Regions from separate parts of the Acetobacterium sp. KB-1 genome, predicted to be linked through region 4. Evidence: predicted binding sites of a transcription regulator. Region 4 holds the regulator's gene; each other region holds the start of a gene.

Region 1 (4,538 bases), 620 kb from region 4:
CCAGTCCTGGCAGCTCTACCTTTAAATATTCACGGCTTAAACCGTTATTTACCACAAAATAGACTTCATTATATTCATAATAAAGTTCCTCAATGGCATATGGGCTTTCCTTCAGGTACAGATCCTGCATGATATAAATCAGTGATTCCAATGATCGGTACTCAATGACCTTTCCGACACCCACCAGGTCCCGTTCTGAAGCAATGGTTTCTATATCATTTACTCTTAGAATCTCGGCCCCATACTTTTTACAGAAAATGCCATACGGCGCTGTCAGGATGATATTTGCCTGACGCTTGATCCGATAATCCACGCCTTGCTTGGGGCTGACATTAAGGATTGTGATTCTATTTGTCCTAAAAAAAGCATCATATTTTTCAAAGATCTTTTGAGCCACTTCATCGTCCCGGATCCGAAACAGCGTTCTGGGCGTGATATAACCATCCTGTTTCAGCCAGACAACTGCCTGTGGCTCCATCTGCCTATAAATCCGGCTTGGTGGATAGAGAACATCATCTTTATGACTTTTCACATATTTCAAAATTTCCTCTATTAGCTCATCTGATTCATTTAAGATTCGCCGGATCTCATCCTCTGATTCCTTATCACTATTGTTCTCTTGCTTCAGGAATGCACCGTAGATACTACTTAGTAAATCCCCTAACTCAAAATATTTCTTAGACAGGGTGTCATTAATAATAATCGGCTGTTCATCGATAAAATTTGACCACTGGTAGATTCGAAAATCGATCCCTGGAAAAATGTGTTCGATTTCTTCCCGGCGCTTCAAACGCTTGGCGTTCTTTAAAAGGTTATCTAGATGTTGCTTTTCTGCAATCGCAAAATGTCTGATGCATTCGGATCCAGTTCTCAGACAATTCTGATTGATTGAATTTTTGATATAAAATACGTTTTTAATGGGCCTTCCACACACTTCACAGGTGACTTTCTTATCGTCCGGGAGCAGATCCACACTACGGCTTGTATCAATTTGCCATTCATTCTTGGCCTGGGTCACGATATCGTTTCGCATCCGGTAGATATTCAGTTCTTCTTCGGTCGCTTTTTCTTTTTTCAATATCTGCTCATCAATGGTTGTATGTTTTTCCAGTCTTTTTTTGAGTAAAGGATAGTCGTTTATCACATCGCTGAACAATAACAAATTTCGTTCTTTTTTGATAATCAGCTTTTTCAAATGAACCTCCCCTTTGTGGTATTGTTTTCATTGTAAGATTAATGAACTGTTTTGTCAAATTATGAAATATATTCTGCAACTAATGCTCCTTACCTTCAACAAACCATTTTGGCTTTTCATAATAGACATAGACGTCTTTATTTTTAATTCGACAAAGATACCGGGTTCCCTGTCCGCCGACCTTCAAAGACGATCTAGGCCGGATATCAAAGATAAAGTCAATATCAAACTCTCGACCATCTTCCCACAATATCTTCATCGGAATGATCTTTCCATCTTTTTCAAATTTTGCAATCACCGGCACAAATTTCTTCTCCGCCATAAATAACTCCTTTTAAAAATATGAAATGGGATAGATAACATGATCTTTCTTAGCATCCAGGCACCCCATCGGATCGTCAATCGTAACAGCCCGTCGCACCGCCAGATTACCAAAGCGTTTTTTCAAGCCATCCACGGTATCATCCAGTCTTGCCTGTCGTACCCGTAATTCCTCATTGCCAAATACATCCAGTTGAATGGGTGTTGAATCCGGTACCAAGTCTGTAACCCTCACGCCCATGGAGCGGATGTCCGAGCTGAAATCATAGTTTCTTACAAACAGATCTATGGCTGCTCTGGCAATTTCATTGGTCAGATCCGATGGCTTCTGGAGCTTCATTTGCCTGGTAAAGCTGTGAAGCTCTTTATTTCGAACATGAATGGCCACAGTTTGACAATAACAGCCAGTTTCCCTTAAACGCATGGCCACGCTTTCGGTCAGCATATAAATGATGATCTTGACGTCCTTCAGATTGGTTAAGTCCCTGGGTGTCGTAATACTGTTGCCAATGCTTTTAATCAGCCGTTCATTGCCATTGTAATGCTCATCAAAGCTCTTAACCGGGCTATCATCAAGACCATTGGCAAACCGCCATAGAACCACCCCCATCTTTCCAAACACATGAACCAGAAAATCCAAATTGCTCTCGGCTAATTGGCCGATTGTATAAATCCCATATTTCAAGAGTTTATTCTTGGTGGATCGACCAACATAGAGTAAATCTTCTGCTGGCTTCTCCCAGACGATTTTCTTATAATTATCTCGATTAATTACTGTGATCGCATTGGGTTTTTTATAGTCAGAACCAAACTTGGCAAAAATCTTATTCCAGGACACTCCGATTGATACCGTCACTCCCAGCTCGTCTTGAATTTCACGACTGATTTTTCTGGCAATTTCTTCCCCGCTACCATGAACCTTAACGCTATTCGTGACGGAGATCCAACTTTCGTCCAAACCATAAGGCTCCACCTGATCCGAGTAGCGGTTATAAATCTGCCTGGATAACTTTGAATATCGGAGGTACCGTTCATAATTTGGTGCCACGATTACCAAACCAGGGCACTTTTCCCGGGCTTGCCACAAGGCTTCGCCGGTCTTGACCCCGGCTTTCTTGGCTTTTTCATTCTTGGCCAGGATGATCCCATGGCGTTTTTCCGGATTACCGCCCACGGCCACCGGCTTATCTCTGATCTCCGGATTATACAAACACTCCACTGCTGCATAAAACGAATTCATATCGCTATGCAGAATAACACGATCCAATTTTTACCACCCCCATTAAAACACCAACTAAAGAATAGAACGCTTGTTCTTTTTATGATATACCTTTTTATGAGCTATCGTCAAGATATTTTTCATGAATATTCTTTTTTGACAATCGGATTTTTATTGTACTCCTGTTTCCCAAGGAAACGAAATTCGATGAATAACTGCTTCAAATCTGTGGTTACTTGCTCACCAAAAAAAACGTGCTGTTTTTACCGCAGCACGCCTGACAATTTCTTTCTTTCTATTAAAACTAAAACATCTTGACTCAATTCACAAAATATTAACATAGAGAAGCATTCCTAAGATCATTTATTCAATATCACCTGCTTTTATTTTCTCTAGCTTCAAACTCGCATTCTTTGTTTTAAATTCATAAGAATCGCCCAATTCTACTTGATCAACCGATTTTAATGTGGGTGGAACAAAAAATCCTCCGGTTAGCTGTGCTAATTGGATCAATGGCTTAAGTCCAGTTTTAGCAATGATTTTTGTTGAAATTCCAGAACTGTATGATTCATTTGCATTGATCTTGCCATCCAGAAAATCGGCTTTGAGTTGAGGAATCGGTATATTTGCACCAAGCGGAACGGCAACTTCAAAAGCTATTTCAGATTCATTGTTATCTGCCAGAACAACTGTTGATCTTTCTACTTCCAAGTATTCGGTAATGATATAATAACTTTTATCCCATTCGTTATTATTATATAGCTCAATAATTTTGTTTTCTAATTCCAGATAATTATCGATTATAGAAGATTTGCACTCATTAAAAGAAAAGAATACATTTGAAGAATCGCCAAAAGCAATTTTTAGGTTTGCTTCAAACATGCCAGGTACAGTCACACTGGGAGCCAAAGATGCACTAAAATCTATATCTAGTTTAAAATCAATTTTATCAAATCCTTCTCCGGTCAATTTTTTTATTTTAAGACCATACTTTTTTATATTACCTTTTCTTTTGAATCGTCCATTTTCAAGTGATCCAAAATCCCCCAGCGATATTGGATAATCCGGTGGAAATACCGGATAATAGTCATACTCATTTTTAACAATATTCGCATACCTTTCAAATACTGAACTCATTTCTAATTCACCTCTCAAAAATTTTTTTCATCCTAAACCCGATTCGTGTCTATATCCAAATGTCGAAACATATTATTTTCATCACTTTTCTTACTGATATACCTCCTTTGTGGCTGTTATTCTTACTAATAACCCCTTTTTGACACGTCTAAACACAGCGATTCATTTTTCTTATCAATAACCTCCTTGATTGTTTTCTGTTTCCCGAGGAAACAGATTTACCATATGTACCCATGTTGAAAAGTTTGTGATTGCGATCAAAACACTTTTATTTTTTTTTCAATCACTAAAAAAGGGCGTAGAAATCCTGAATGCAAAAAAGCATAAAGCTTGTCATTTCTACGTCTTTAATAAAAAGTCTGCTGGATAGGTGGTTTTTTCATGACCACTGGATTCTCATTATCCTTCGTCCAAACTACAAAGGTGACTATCACCTTAACGAATCCAAAATCTCTCCCGAAGTTTCCCCCGAACCGTGATTATTTTACTTGGGTTTACGTTCTCATCCCCAATGACGACATTCTAATGCAGCAGCACATTAAAAGGCCGAATAGATTTATTATTTAGGCTCTACCACACCACGCTTCTGTTTTCGGTGGTCTAACGTTGTCCCCACCCTCATTATTTATCTGTCCGATCCTTCTTAAATCAAATTTTAAGCACAAC
Region 2 (4,538 bases), 970 kb from region 4:
TGCTTGAATTTTTATTTACTTCCAATGACTTTGCCGATTTTGTTACCAAGGTTGACATGTCCCGTTACATTATTGAATCGGATAAGGGATCACTAAACGCTTTGGCGGAAACAAAAAAAGTTATCGATGAGAAAAAAGCAAAAATTGAAGCAGATCGTCTGTTGACAATTTCTAAAAAAGCCGAGCAGGAAGCAGCACTAGCGCAACAAGAAGAAATTAAGGCTCAAAAAGATAGTTTACTCGCTCAAAACCAGGCCATTGTAGCTGAATACCAGGCCATTGTAGCTGCCGAGGCTGCCAATGCAGCGAGTATCGAAGCTCAGGTACGGGAAATGATGGCCGCTCAGGCGGCCGCCTCCGGCGGTTCAACCACGGGAGGAAGCTCAAGCTTTGTGCCATCAAACGGAACCTATCAATGGCCCTGCCCGGGTTATTACCCGATCTATGATGATGATTACTTCGGTACCCGACTCCATCCAATCTGGGGCGATTATCGAACCCATTATGGGGTTGATATGGGCGCGCCATCGGGAACACCAATTATGGCCATGGGTAACGGATCGGTTATCTCAGCAGGCTGGAATGGCGGTTATGGAAACTGTGTGATCATAGATTTAGGTAATGGCCTACAAGCCATGTATGCCCATATGAGTGACTTTGCAGTATCATCAGGGCAAACGGTCAATAAAGGGGATGTGGTTGGTTACGTCGGCTCAACCGGGGATTCTACCGGTGCCCATTTACACTTTGGCGTTCTTTCCGGAGGATCATTTGTCGATCCTTTAGGATATTTTTAAGCGAACCGTTGTAGAATAGAACAAAAGAACAGGAGAAAAGAATCATGATTCTTTTCTCCTGTTCTTTTTGCAGTCAAAAAAATTTAGAATACAGGTGAAGACAATGGAAAATAAACAAAATAAAACAAAGCTTGTCGTGATAATAGTGGTGCTGATCATCACAAACATGATCACCTTTGCAGTAGCAACAACCAGTAATGTACTCCTGGGGAATAAGATGATTATAACTGTCGACAGCAACGAAACAGCGGCCGGTATTAAAAAACTTCTGGTGCTTAAGGAACAGATCGCCTCAGAATATTATCAGGACGTGAATAACACCACCCTGATTGATGGCGCCATTAAAGGGATGTTCGAGAGTTTGGGTGATCCCTATAGCACTTATTATACCTCTGAGGAATTCAGTAAATACATGGAAATGGCCACTGGCTCCTATGAAGGCATTGGGGTGGTGGTAGCAGAGGACGAACAGGGCTATACCTATGTGATTGCACCTCAGAAAGGCACCCCGGCAGATGATGCTGGGATTAAAACCGGTGACAAGATTATTAAGGTAGATGGTGAGGATGTCAGCACCATTGGAGCAGATGCGGTTGTCGCAAAGGTGAAGGGTCCGGCGGATAGTATGGTGAACATTACCATTGCCAGAGGTGAGGAAATCATTGAAATGGAATTGGTGCGAAAAACCATTGAAGCCGTAACCGTGAGATCCCGGGTGATTGGCGATAAAGGTTATATTCAAATCAGCGAGTTTACCGATAAAACAGCAGACGATTTCGAAACCCAGATTAATGAGCTGATGGCCCAAAACATTACCGGCCTGGTCATTGATTTACGTAGTAATCCCGGTGGCGGGGTAAAAGAAGCGGTGGAAATCGCTGACCGTATTCTGGGGCAAACCGTGGTTGTTTATACGGTTGACAAAAAAGGCAATAAGACAGATTACACCTCCGATGGGGAAGAACAGCTTAGTTTACCAATGGTGGCTCTGGTCGATGGAGGAACCGCCAGCTCGGCAGAAATATTAGCTGGTGCTCTGCAGGATACGGGAGCGGCACAATTAGTGGGAACCAAGACATTCGGCAAAGGAATTGTGCAGGAAGTCATCAGCCTCACTGATGGTGGCGGGTTTAAGGTAACAAATTCTGAATACTTCACGCCTAATGGCAATAATATTCACGAAAAAGGACTGGAACCGAATATTGTCATTGAGGCGACTGATTTTATGATGAATAATATTTTCACGGACGAAGAAGATGTCCAACTTCAAAAAGCCCTGGAAGTACTAGGCGTAACCAATTAATTTTTCAAGCATGCCATGATGGTATGCTTTTTCAATGCGATAAAAAATTTAAGATTTTATTAAATCAGAAGGATTATTGATTGCCATTAAAAAAAAGCTATGGTAAAATAATAGAACGAATGTTCATCATAATGATTGGAGAGTGCTGATGAAAGAAATGAAGCATGCTTTTAAGGTTGTCTCGGAATACGAACCCAAGGGCGATCAGGGACCGGCTATAAAAAAAATAGTGCAGGGGATCCAGGATGGTTTGCGATATCAGACCTTATTGGGGGTAACCGGGTCAGGAAAAACCTATACCATGGCCAAGGTTATCGAGGCGGTCCAAAAACCAACGCTTGTGATTGCCCATAATAAGACCCTGGCGGCCCAACTGACCAATGAATTCCGGAGTTTTTTTCCGGATAATGCAGTGGAGTATTTTGTTAGTTATTATGATTATTATCAGCCCGAAGCCTATGTACCTCATTCGGATCTGTTTATTGAAAAAGATTCATCGATTAATGATGAAATAGATAAATTACGTCACTCCGCCACGGCCGCCCTGTTTGAACGAAGGGATGTGATTGTGGTTGCCAGTGTATCCTGTATTTATGGACTGGGAAGTCCCTTTGATTATGAAAACATGATGCTTTCTTTGCGTCCGGGGATGGAAAAAGATCGGGATACGATCATCCGAAAACTGGTGGAAATCCAGTTCACCCGCAACGATATCGCCTTTGAGCGGAACAATTTTCGGGTCAGAGGGGATATTCTGGAGATCTTTCCATCGGCCTCATCAAACAAAGCCATCCGCCTGGAATTCTTCGGTGACGAAATTGAGCGCATTACGGAGATTGATACCTTAACCGGTGAGATATATGGGGAGCTCAACCATGTCTCGATTTTCCCGGCCTCTCACCACACGACCACCCCAGAAAATCTGGAACGGGCGATTTCGGGGATACAGAAAGAACTGCGGCTGCGCTATGACGAATATACACGTAACAATCGTTTAGTAGAAGCCCAGCGAATTCTTCAGCGGACGAATTACGATATTGAAATGCTCCGGGAAATGGGGTATTGCAACGGCATTGAAAATTACACCCGTTACATTAACGGATTGCCCCCGGGATCACCGCCTTATACCCTGATTGACTATTTTCCCAAGGACTTTCTAATCGTTGCCGATGAATCGCACGTATCCATTCCCCAGATTGGCGGGATGTACGCCGGGGATAAGGCCCGAAAAAGCAATCTGGTCGACTATGGTTTTCGTCTGCCTTCGGCCTATGATAACCGGCCGCTGAATTTTTCTGAATTCGAGAGTAAGATTAATCAGATCGTTTTCACCACCGCCACGCCCAGCAAATATGAAAAAGAACACAGTCAGAATACGGTTGAACTAATCATTCGACCCACTGGTCTGATTGATCCCGAGATAACGGTTCGCCCGGTTGCCGGTCAGATTGACGACCTGTTGGGAGAAATAAAACTAACAACCGACAAGGGGAATCGGGTATTGGTCACCACCTTAACGAAGAAAATGGCCGAGGATCTTACTGATTACCTGAAAGAAAATGGGATTCTGGTGAATTATCTGCATTCAGATGTGGATACGATTGAGCGGATGAAAATTCTCAGGGATTTACGCTTAGGCACCTTTGACGTGCTGGTGGGGATCAATCTGCTCCGGGAAGGGCTTGATTTACCGGAAGTTGGTCTGGTCGCGATTTTGGATGCCGATAAAGAAGGCTTCCTCAGATCAGAGACCTCCCTGATTCAAACCGTTGGTCGGGCCGCCCGTAACTTAGAAGGTCATGTCATTATGTATGCCGATAAGATCACCCCCTCCATGGATCGGGCGATTAGCGAAACGAATCGTCGCCGGGCCATTCAAACGGCCCATAATGAAGCCCATCACATTACCCCCAGCTCCGTTAAAAAAGATATCCATTCAATCATTGAGGCAACCAAGGTGGCTGAAGCGTCGGATACCTATGTAATTGGTGATGAAGCAGTGGATATTGATGTTAAAATTAAAGAGTTGGAACTGGAGATGCTGACCGCTGCGGAAGCCCTAGAATTTGAACGGGCTGCCAAACTAAGAGACGAAATCCACCATCTTAAAAATTATCGAAGATAAGTGACAAAAATAAGGAGAAACATGAAGTACATCGAAATAAAAGGTGCTAAGGAGCACAATTTAAAAAACATAAACCTAAAAATCCCCCGGGATCAGCTCGTCGTCTTTACTGGGCTCAGCGGATCGGGGAAGTCGTCGCTGGCCTTTGATACGATTTACGCCGAAGGACAGCGCCGTTACATGGAGTCCCTCTCCTCCTATGCCCGGCAGTTTTTGGGCCAGTCTCAAAAACCCAATGTGGAGAGCATTGACGGTTTGTCTCCGGCGATATCGATTGACCAGAAAACGACCAATCGTAATCCCCGCTCCACCG
Region 3 (4,538 bases), 560 kb from region 4:
GCTGTCGTACTACGACAGCAGATGTCTGATGACCATGACAGGATGATAAAAAATCATCCGCGGTCCGCTAAAACCCATCACTTCTCGAATTTTCACCTGATTCTCTTTATTATAGCAGTGGCTTGGACACTGACTGCAAAAACCCTTGTTTTCGCCATAGTGGCAATGATCCAGACGGTTCAAGGCATAGCTTAACAGAGCCTGGCACTCATCACACAGATCCTGCGAACGATGTTTTTTACGGCAATAGATTCTTACCATCAAGGTGAGGATTCTTCTTTCCTTGTCTATTTTTCGCATCATGCTTTATTCCCTATCTTTCCTTGCCCTCCACAAACCATTTGGGTGCTTCATAATAGAGACAGACCTCTTTATTCTGAATCCGGCAGGTGTAGCGAATTCCCTGTCCGCCGACCTTCAGGGAAACACCCGGGCGCATATCCAAAACCCGGTCGATTATAAAAACCCGACCATCCTCCCATAAAACCTTTAAAGGAATAATTTTTCCATCTTCTTCAAATTTTGCAATCACCTGGACAAACTTTTTAATAGCCATTCTTCTCTAACACCTCCTTTAAAAGTAACCAATCGGATGGATAATGTGGTCTTTTTTGGGGTCCAGGCAGCTCATCTGATCCCCGATGGTGACCGCCCGCCGCACCGCCAGATTACCAAAACGCTTGCGCAAGTCATCGACGGTCTCATCAAGCCGAGCCTGCCGCACCCGGAGTTCTTCATTGCCAAACAGATCGAGCTGAATCGGGGTTGAATCCGGTACCAGATCGGTGACCCGCACCCCCATGGAGCGGATATCCGAGCTAAAATCATAATTGTTTTCAAACAGCGCGATGGCCGCTTCCGCTATTTCCCGGGTCAGATCCGAGGGCTTGGCCAATTTCAACTGCCGGGTGAAGCTGTGTAATTCTTTGTTTCTTACATGGATGGCCACGGTCAGGCAATAGCAGCCGGTTTCCCGTAACCGCATGGCCACACTTTCGGTAAGCATGTAGATGATAAATTTCACATCCTTCAGGTCTTTTAAATCCCGGGGAGTGGTGATACTGTTGCCAATGCTTTTAAGGATCCGTTCATTGCCGTTATAATGCTCGTCAAAGGATTTGACCGGGCTATCGTCCAACCCATTGGCAAACCGCCATAACACGGCACCCATTTTGCCAAATTGAAGCACCAGAAAATCCAGGGACGTTTTTGCCAATTGTCCGATTGTATAGATGCCATATTTCATCAATTTTTTCTTGGTTGAGCGGCCCACATAGAGGAGATCCCCGACCTCCTGCTGCCAGACAATTTTTTTATAATTATCCCGGGTAATCACGGTGATGGCATTGGGTTTCTTGTAGTCCGAACCAAACTTGGCAAAGATCTTATTCCAGGAAACCCCAATGGACACCGTGATTCCCAAATCTTCCTGAATATCCCGGTTGATTTTTTCGGCAATCACTGAGCCGTTGCCGTGAATCCGGGCACTGTTAGTGACATCCAGCCAGGCTTCATCCAGGCCGAAAGGCTCCACCTGATCGGAATAGCGATTGTAAATCTTGCGGGCCAGCCGAGAGAAGCGCAGATACAATTCATAGTTAGGGGCCCGGACCACCAACTCGGGACATTTTGCCCGGGCCTGCCATAGCACTTCCCCGGTTTTGACGCCAGCTTCCTTGGCTTTCTGGTTCTTGGCCAAAATAATCCCATGGCGCTTCTCCGGATTTCCCCCTACCGCCACCGGGAGATTTCTGATTTCGGGATGATATAAACATTCCACATTGGCATAAAAACTGTTTATATCCGAGTGTAAAATAATCCGTTCCATGGCTCACCTTTTTTAATCTACCTCATTCAAATTAGTACATATGTTCTATTGGTATTCTATACCCACTGGCACTCTTTGTCAATGCCTAAATTCTTAACCTCACCAAATCCCTCTTAGCGTCATTTTTATTTCATGTCCAAATTGTAACATCGCTGTTTGTATACCACTTTCAACTTATCCGAAGATTAGGTGAAGGCTTACTGTTTTCGGGACAAAAGAAAAAACAGAGGGTATGATCCTCTGTTTTAAGAAATTTGTACGCTTACTCGTTTGCAGTTTCCAATCAATCGGAGCACCACTGCCAGCTAACATTTGTGATAGAGTAAACAACGGTCGCTAAACCCTGCTGGCGGTATTCCTAGCCCCTGATTCAGTCTGGCCCAATAATTGACACTGGCAATGGTACTTGCCAACATAACGATTTCGGCTTCGGTAAATTCACAGGTCAGATTTTTAATGAATTGACCAGATAGATCGGGCGGGGTACGTGACAGACTGATGGCGTACTCCAGTGCCAGCAGCTCACGCAGGCTAAATGTATCAACAGACTGCACCTTCCGACGCCCCTGTAAGACTGCCAACTCGTCATCCGTTATCCCATTTTTAAGGATCCCGACGGCGTTCATGTCAATACAAAATGAGCAGGAGCAGATTAACGAGGCCTGGAGCCTAACTAGATTGAGTAGCCGCATCTCCTGATTATTCTTCCCTTTTGCAGTCATCATCTCCAAAACACCGGAACCAATGGCCGCTCTGGGATACCAGGTTAACATCCGGGCCGGCATCAAGTCTTTACCAGTTTCTTTTTTGGCGATGTACAATCCGATCCGAAGTAACAACGGTATTCTTTTCGGTGCTTTTATAAATGCTTTTGGTATTCCATTATTGCTATTTTTTTCTTTTTTACCCGTATTTTTCATTTTCCCCTCCGTTTATCTTTATATCGACTGTATACCATCATTATAACCAATTAAACACTGATCATAATCCGACTCCCAGAAACGAAAACAGCCGGAGAAAATTCTCCGGCTGTTGCTAGGTTTTCTTTTATGATGGATTGGTTTAATCAGGGTGTAAATTATTCTCCAGCACTAACTATTTTCCGGCATTGATCAGATCAATTTCCGTAGTAATCGCTTCATAAACGCCGGGGTAAACACTACCGGGACCACCTTGGGTAATACAAGGGATATAATAGTGTTTACCGCATCGGGCGACGGCTTTGCGCACTTCGGCGCCAACACTTTCCTGGGTCCAGTTTTCATCATCAATCAGGGAGTTGTCGATATCGCCCATGAACGAGATCTGGCCGCCGTACTTTTTAATGAGGTCGGGAACATTATTATTAGAAATACAGCCCTGCCAGATATCGATTCCCATTTCGATCATCAGTGGTACCAGATTGGCGGCATAGGAATCGCTGTGATGGACCACTAGCTCAACACCGTTAGCCTTATAAAAGCCGTAGATTTTTTTGTAAGCCGGTACGATAAACTCGGCAAACATTTCCGGTGCCATAAACGAGTTCAGAGAACTGCCCCAATCGTCATGATGGAACAGACAATCTGGTTTGTAATATTTGATCAATTCCGCGGCATAACGAAGTTCATATTCAACAATGTAATCAATTAAGGCATGCATTTCTTCCGGTTCCTCATAAAAACCCATCAGACAATCTTCCATCCCCATTAAATGATGGCATTGTTCAAAGACTCCCGGAGCCACAAAGACGGTGGCGAATACCTCGTTACGGTCAATTGCTTCAATGGCTGGTAAAAACGGGGCCCAGGCTTCGGCTGGTAAATCTGTTTTAGGGGCCTTAACAACGTCCCGCCATTTTGTAATATCCTGGAGCACCTTGTGTTCCTTATCGTGTAAGGGAAATGCTCCGGGGGTTCCCGCTGGCCAGGCAAAGGTAATGCCCCAGGCATTCTTTGCCGGTTCGCCACCAGGCATGGGAAAAGCGCCTTGTCCGGTAATCGGATCACCCATTATCATTCCGTAAATGGCATCGGTACACACAAAGGCCTCATACTGATTGACAAAGCGGTCCGGATTGCCACCTTTAATCGTTTCCAATAGGTTCTGTCGTTTCGTTAGCATAAATCATTTCCTCCTAAAAATAGTAGCGTTACACAATTTAAATGCGTATATATTTGTAAAATGAATTATATCACTAGTTTCAAAGAATTACAAGCATTACTTAACCGGTTAAATCTATATTTTTGATGACGTTATCATTGGCCTGTTGATAAGCTTCTTTAAAAATCCCATCAAGTTCGGGAGTTTCCTGATCCAAAGGGGATTTATTCCGTCTTTCTACTGTTTTAAATATAATTAAGAATTTTAAACCGTCTTGTATTGTGCATTCAATCTTTGGTCAGGATCTGCCTTATCGAGCTCCTATTCAATCATATTTTCTTCGATTACATCCTTAATGAACACCCCCACCAGAACCGGATCAAACTGAGTGCCGGCATTACGCTTTAACTCATCAATGGCGTCCTTTTTTGTCATTGCTTTGCGATAGGGTCGGTCCCGGGTCATTGCATCATAGGCGTCCACAATAGCTAGAATCCGGGCCAACAGGGGAATTTCATCGGTTTTTAGACCTTGGGGGTAACCGGTGCCATCCCAGCGCTCATGGTGACAAAGAATATATTCAGAGATCTTGCGCAATTCCGGCACTGTCTGAGCAATTCGATAGCCC
Region 4 (4,538 bases):
GGACGCCGTCGAAAAAGACAATAAAACCATGAAAAAGATGGAAGGGGATATTCGGGACGCACTTTCATTTATGGATTATGCGCCAATCATTTTTATCTCAGCCAAAACCGGACAACGACTGGGCAAAATATTTGAAACCATCGAATATGTAAAAGCACAAAGCGCCAAACGGATCACTACTGGTAAGGTCAATGAAGCACTAGCCGAATTTGTCATGATGAAGCAGCCGCCATCAAAACATGGCCGTCGACTAAAATTATACTATGCATCTCAGGTCGCCATTAATCCGCCGACATTTGTGGTGTTTGTCAATGATATGACCTTAGTCCATTTTTCATATCAGCGTTACCTTGAAAACAAGATTCGGGAAACCTTTGATTTCTTTGGAACACCGATTCGATTTTTTGTTCGGGAACGAACGGAATAAGATTAAAAACAGTTATTAATCTGAAGAGCGGGAATTTTGCAGCAGCTATGCAGAATTTTCGTTCTTTTTGGATCTGTAGTTATGGTCAGACCAGCTAAAGAGACTAAAATGTTTTGTCACGAAATGTAAGTTTCGTGACAAAACGAATAAAATGTGATAAACTAAGATCAATCTATTTTAGCCGCCTGGTTACCTTCATGAACTGTTCTGATCTTGTCTTTACGCACTACATAAATACCAAATAAATTTAGGAGTACTTGTCATGACACCCCCAACAAATAAAACTGATCGAATAATTTTAAAAAACGCATTGATTGATGAATTTCTGAATTATGTTTTGACCATTAAAGGTTATTCTGAAAAATCAGCTCAGGCTTACCGTTATGATCTGATCATCTTTTTTCGGTTTATTAAGCGTTATTTTGCGATGGTTCCCCAATCCCTAGACTTTGATGAGATTCCCATCGATGATGTCACGCTTGATGATTTAAAAGCAGTCAACCTGGGTATTCTTTATGCGTTTCTTTCCTATTCAAGTAAGGAGCGGCATAATTCCGACGCCGCCCGTAGCCGAAAGGTATCCTCACTCCGCTCGTTTTTTAATTATCTGTGTAATAAACAAAAATATTTTCTTCCCAACCCCGTGACAGAACTCGAAATGCCCAAGCTACCAGCTCGCCATGCCCGTTATCTGGAATGGGATGAAGCCGTGGATCTATTAAAAGGGATAACCGGTCGTCATAAAGAACGGGATTTTGCCATTGTTACGTTATTTCTTAATTGTGGAATGCGTCTTTCCGAACTCACTCAAATAAAAATAACGGACATCAAAAATGACGCCCTGCGGATCATTGGAAAAGGTAATAAAGAACGTACCGTCTTCTTAAACCATGCCTGTTTGAAAGCGATCAATCGATATCTTTTAGTCCGCCAGGAATCAGACTCCCCCCATTTGTTTCTCAGTCAGCAGAATACTCCTATCAGTAATCGGGCAGTTCAACATCTGGTAAAGAAACATCTGGCCAGTTGTGGACTCAATACGGACGAAATCAGTGTCCATAAGCTCAGACATACAGCGGCAACCCTGATGTTTCGCTATGGCAATGCGGATCTGCGCTCGGTTCAGGAAATTCTGGGACATCAAAATGTTTCAACAACGCAGATCTATACCCATATCAACGAAGAAACCCTTCGCGATACTCTCAATCAAAATCCCTTATCTCAATTTGAAAGTGATGACTAAGAGTATGATTTATAGAAAGAACTTACGTTTGTTTTTATTCTTAGGATATGTTATAATAAGTTATAAAAATTTGGAGGAATGCTAATGTACGAGGATTTAAACAGCAAACAGTTTGCAATATTAAAATTCATTGAAGCTCAAATGCGAGATAAGCGTTATCCCCCATCTGTACGGGAAATATGTGCCGCTGTTAATCTAAAATCGACCTCCACTGCTCACACTTACTTAAAAAAGCTGGAGGAACTGGGTTATATTAAACGGGATGCAACGAAAACCCGGGCCATCGAAGTTCTTCGTCACGATCCTAACGAAACAATATCAAGTTACTTCGATGAAAAAACAGTTGTTTCACTGCCAATTTTAGGTTGTGTAACAGCCGGAGCGCCAATTCTCGCGATTGAGAATATCACCGATGTTTTTCCGTTGCCCTTAGATTTTGCAGGAACAGATAGCGCGTTTATTCTTGAAGTTAAGGGGACCAGCATGATTGATGCCGGCATCCTTGATGGTGATAAAATTATCGTCAGAAAACAGGAAACGGCAAGTAATAGTGAAATTGTTGTGGTCCTTCTGCTTGAAGATAATGAAGCTACGGTAAAACGTATCTTTTATGAAGACACCAATAAAATCAGGCTCCAACCCGAAAATAAGACTATGGACCCCATTATCTGCAATGAAGAAGATATCAAAATTTTAGGTAAGGTTACCGGATTAATGCGTAAATTCTAAACAAAAAAAAGATGTTTTCACATCTTTTTTTTAATTGATAATCTTATTCTAATTTCATTTTGTCTTCAATATTTTTAAAAACGTCTTTTTCAATATGATTTTTGTTTGCTTTTACTAATTCAATCTGGCTTTCAAATAGTTGATTCTGCAAGTCTAAAATCGTTTTACGACTGGTTTCGCTTTCAATTTTACTTTGTCGCAAATGCTCACGGTATTGAGCCAGTAAATCATTTTTTTCGTCTAATTCTTTTTGTAGCAACTCTTTTTCTTCCGCCAGAGTCTCATATTTTCCTTTTTCTGCATCTAATAAGTCATTCGTTTTCTCAAGTTCATCTCGGACTAGTTTAATCTCGCCAATTTCCTTCGCTTTTACTTCTTCACTGGTACGAATTTCTTCTTCTGCAATAAAAAGTCGCTCAGTTATGTTCATACAGCCTAGAATTGCAATCCGAATGTGATTAGTAAAAGGATTAGCCGCCTTGACGCGTTCCAACTCGGCATTGACATAATCAGAGACAAGTTTGATATGCTCTTCGTTTCCCTTTGCCTTTAAATTAAATTCAGTATCTAATATGCGTAATTCCATTATTGTTTGTTCAGGCATTTTTTCCTCCTGCGAAATAAATTTCTAAGTGGTAAATTGTGTTCCACTCTATTATATGTAATAAACTTAAAAAACACAAATGATTTATCAATTAATAATTTTCGATCACTTGCATCAGTTTTGTGTTTTCGATGATCTGAAAGTTGATGTGCTTCTGAGTGATGTATTCAAATCCATCTCTTGATTGATCATAAACAACCGGGATGGAGTAAATCGGCTTCTTGTATTTGTTAGCGTAACTCAGCGTATGGATGGTTCCGCTACCCGGCGAAAAGTTAGAGACAATCACAAACTGACTGGTGCCACTTTGCAGGCGATCTCGTTCGACAAATTTATAAGGCTGAACCGTTTCATGGTGATTGTATTCTGAGATCAGGCAACCGCCATGATCACAAATCCTTTCTGCCAATTCTTTATTCGAACCCGGATAAAGCCGAACCAAACCTGAAGGCAAAAATGCCACTGTCTTTCCCCCGGCGGCCAGACAACCACGATGTCCATAACAATCTGATCCGGCGGCCAGGCCACTAATCACGACAAAATTATTTTCGGCAAGAATCTTACCGGCCTGAAAAGCAAAATCCGCTCCCAGTTGAGACGGCGTGCGACTACCGATAACCGCGGCCCGTTTGGGTTGATTTAAGATTTCAAGATCTCCGATATAATACAGTAAGATCGGATGATCATTAAAATCAAGACACACTGGAAAACCATCATCTAAATAGGATTTGCATTGAATCCCCAGCTCTTCGCATTCATCGACGAGCCGTTTGGCATCCGCAATGGCTTGCTCAATCTCAACTCGTCCGATTTGACTTGTAATAATATGAAAAGTTTGACCGATTTCCACCACCTCTCGGAATGAAAGAACCTGGGGCGAGGTAATAATTTCTAGCAGCAGCTTAATTTTCTGGCGTCCGACCCCTTTTAATTGTAAAAGGCCAATAATAATCTCATATATATGATTCATACCCGTAATTGCATTAATTATTCGCGAAGCTGAGCGTCAAATGATCGTTTGAGTTCGCAAATGATTTGATCGATCACCGGATTGATATCATTGTCGTTTAGCGTCCGTTCGCGATGTCTGAAGTTTAACGCATAGGCCAAACTCTTATAACCATCTGGTATTTGAGCCCCCGTATAGACATCAAATAATTCGATACTTTCGAAAATATCACCACTATTTTTGCGGATAATTGTTTCAACTGCAGTAGCCGGAATATCTGATTTCAATAAAATAGCCAAGTCCCTGTTTGATGCCGGAAATTTTGGTAAATCGATAAATTTATTAACCAGCGAAGAACAATTGTAAAGTGCCTCAAAAGACAACTGGCATACATAACACCGCTTTGGCAGTTCATAATTCTTGACGACAACAGGATGAATCTCACCGATTTCTCCTAATTTTACGCCATCTACGAAAACTTCAGCTTTTCGTCCGGGATGGAAGAAATCTGATCCGCCGGCAATAAATTCCGGATATTTGATTCCGCACTGCTTAAGTAATAGCTCGACAACTCCTTTTAAGTCAA

Evidence for each region. Region 4 encodes LexA, which represses DNA repair genes until DNA is damaged. Its sites were predicted from a motif close to CNAACANNTGTTNG; they were not measured.
Region 1: the regulator LexA is predicted to act here: its motif matches at 2,820-2,833, upstream of dinB (DNA polymerase IV).
Region 2: the regulator LexA is predicted to act here: its motif matches at 2,213-2,226, upstream of uvrB (excinuclease ABC subunit UvrB).
Region 3: the regulator LexA is predicted to act here: its motif matches at 1,862-1,875, upstream of dinB (DNA polymerase IV).

Annotation. Positions count from the first base shown of each region.
Region 1 is NZ_CP030040.1:3,945,600-3,950,137, reverse strand. Features, by position in the region: gene DOZ58_RS18250 (hypothetical protein) at 1-1,195, opposite strand, end outside; gene DOZ58_RS18245 (hypothetical protein) at 1,275-1,517, opposite strand; gene dinB (DNA polymerase IV) at 1,530-2,783, opposite strand; gene DOZ58_RS18235 (hypothetical protein) at 3,099-3,872, opposite strand.
Region 2 is NZ_CP030040.1:1,540,397-1,544,934, reverse strand. Features, by position in the region: gene DOZ58_RS07115 (murein hydrolase activator EnvC) at 1-797, shown strand, start outside; gene DOZ58_RS07110 (S41 family peptidase) at 901-2,100, shown strand; gene uvrB (excinuclease ABC subunit UvrB) at 2,249-4,225, shown strand; gene uvrA (excinuclease ABC subunit UvrA) at 4,247-4,538, shown strand, end outside.
Region 3 is NZ_CP030040.1:18,886-23,423, reverse strand. Features, by position in the region: gene DOZ58_RS00115 (nitrous oxide-stimulated promoter family protein) at 10-303, opposite strand; gene DOZ58_RS00110 (hypothetical protein) at 314-556, opposite strand; gene dinB (DNA polymerase IV) at 575-1,828, opposite strand; gene DOZ58_RS00100 (carboxymuconolactone decarboxylase family protein) at 2,134-2,748, opposite strand; gene DOZ58_RS00095 (uroporphyrinogen decarboxylase family protein) at 2,924-3,931, opposite strand; gene DOZ58_RS00090 (HD domain-containing phosphohydrolase) at 4,232-4,538, opposite strand, start outside.
Region 4 is NZ_CP030040.1:575,014-579,551, reverse strand. Features, by position in the region: gene der (ribosome biogenesis GTPase Der) at 1-427, shown strand, start outside; gene DOZ58_RS02715 (tyrosine recombinase XerC) at 690-1,670, shown strand; gene lexA (transcriptional repressor LexA) at 1,755-2,399, shown strand; gene zapA (cell division protein ZapA) at 2,443-3,003, opposite strand; gene DOZ58_RS02700 (DNA-processing protein DprA) at 3,095-3,973, opposite strand; gene pheT (phenylalanine--tRNA ligase subunit beta) at 3,991-4,538, opposite strand, start outside.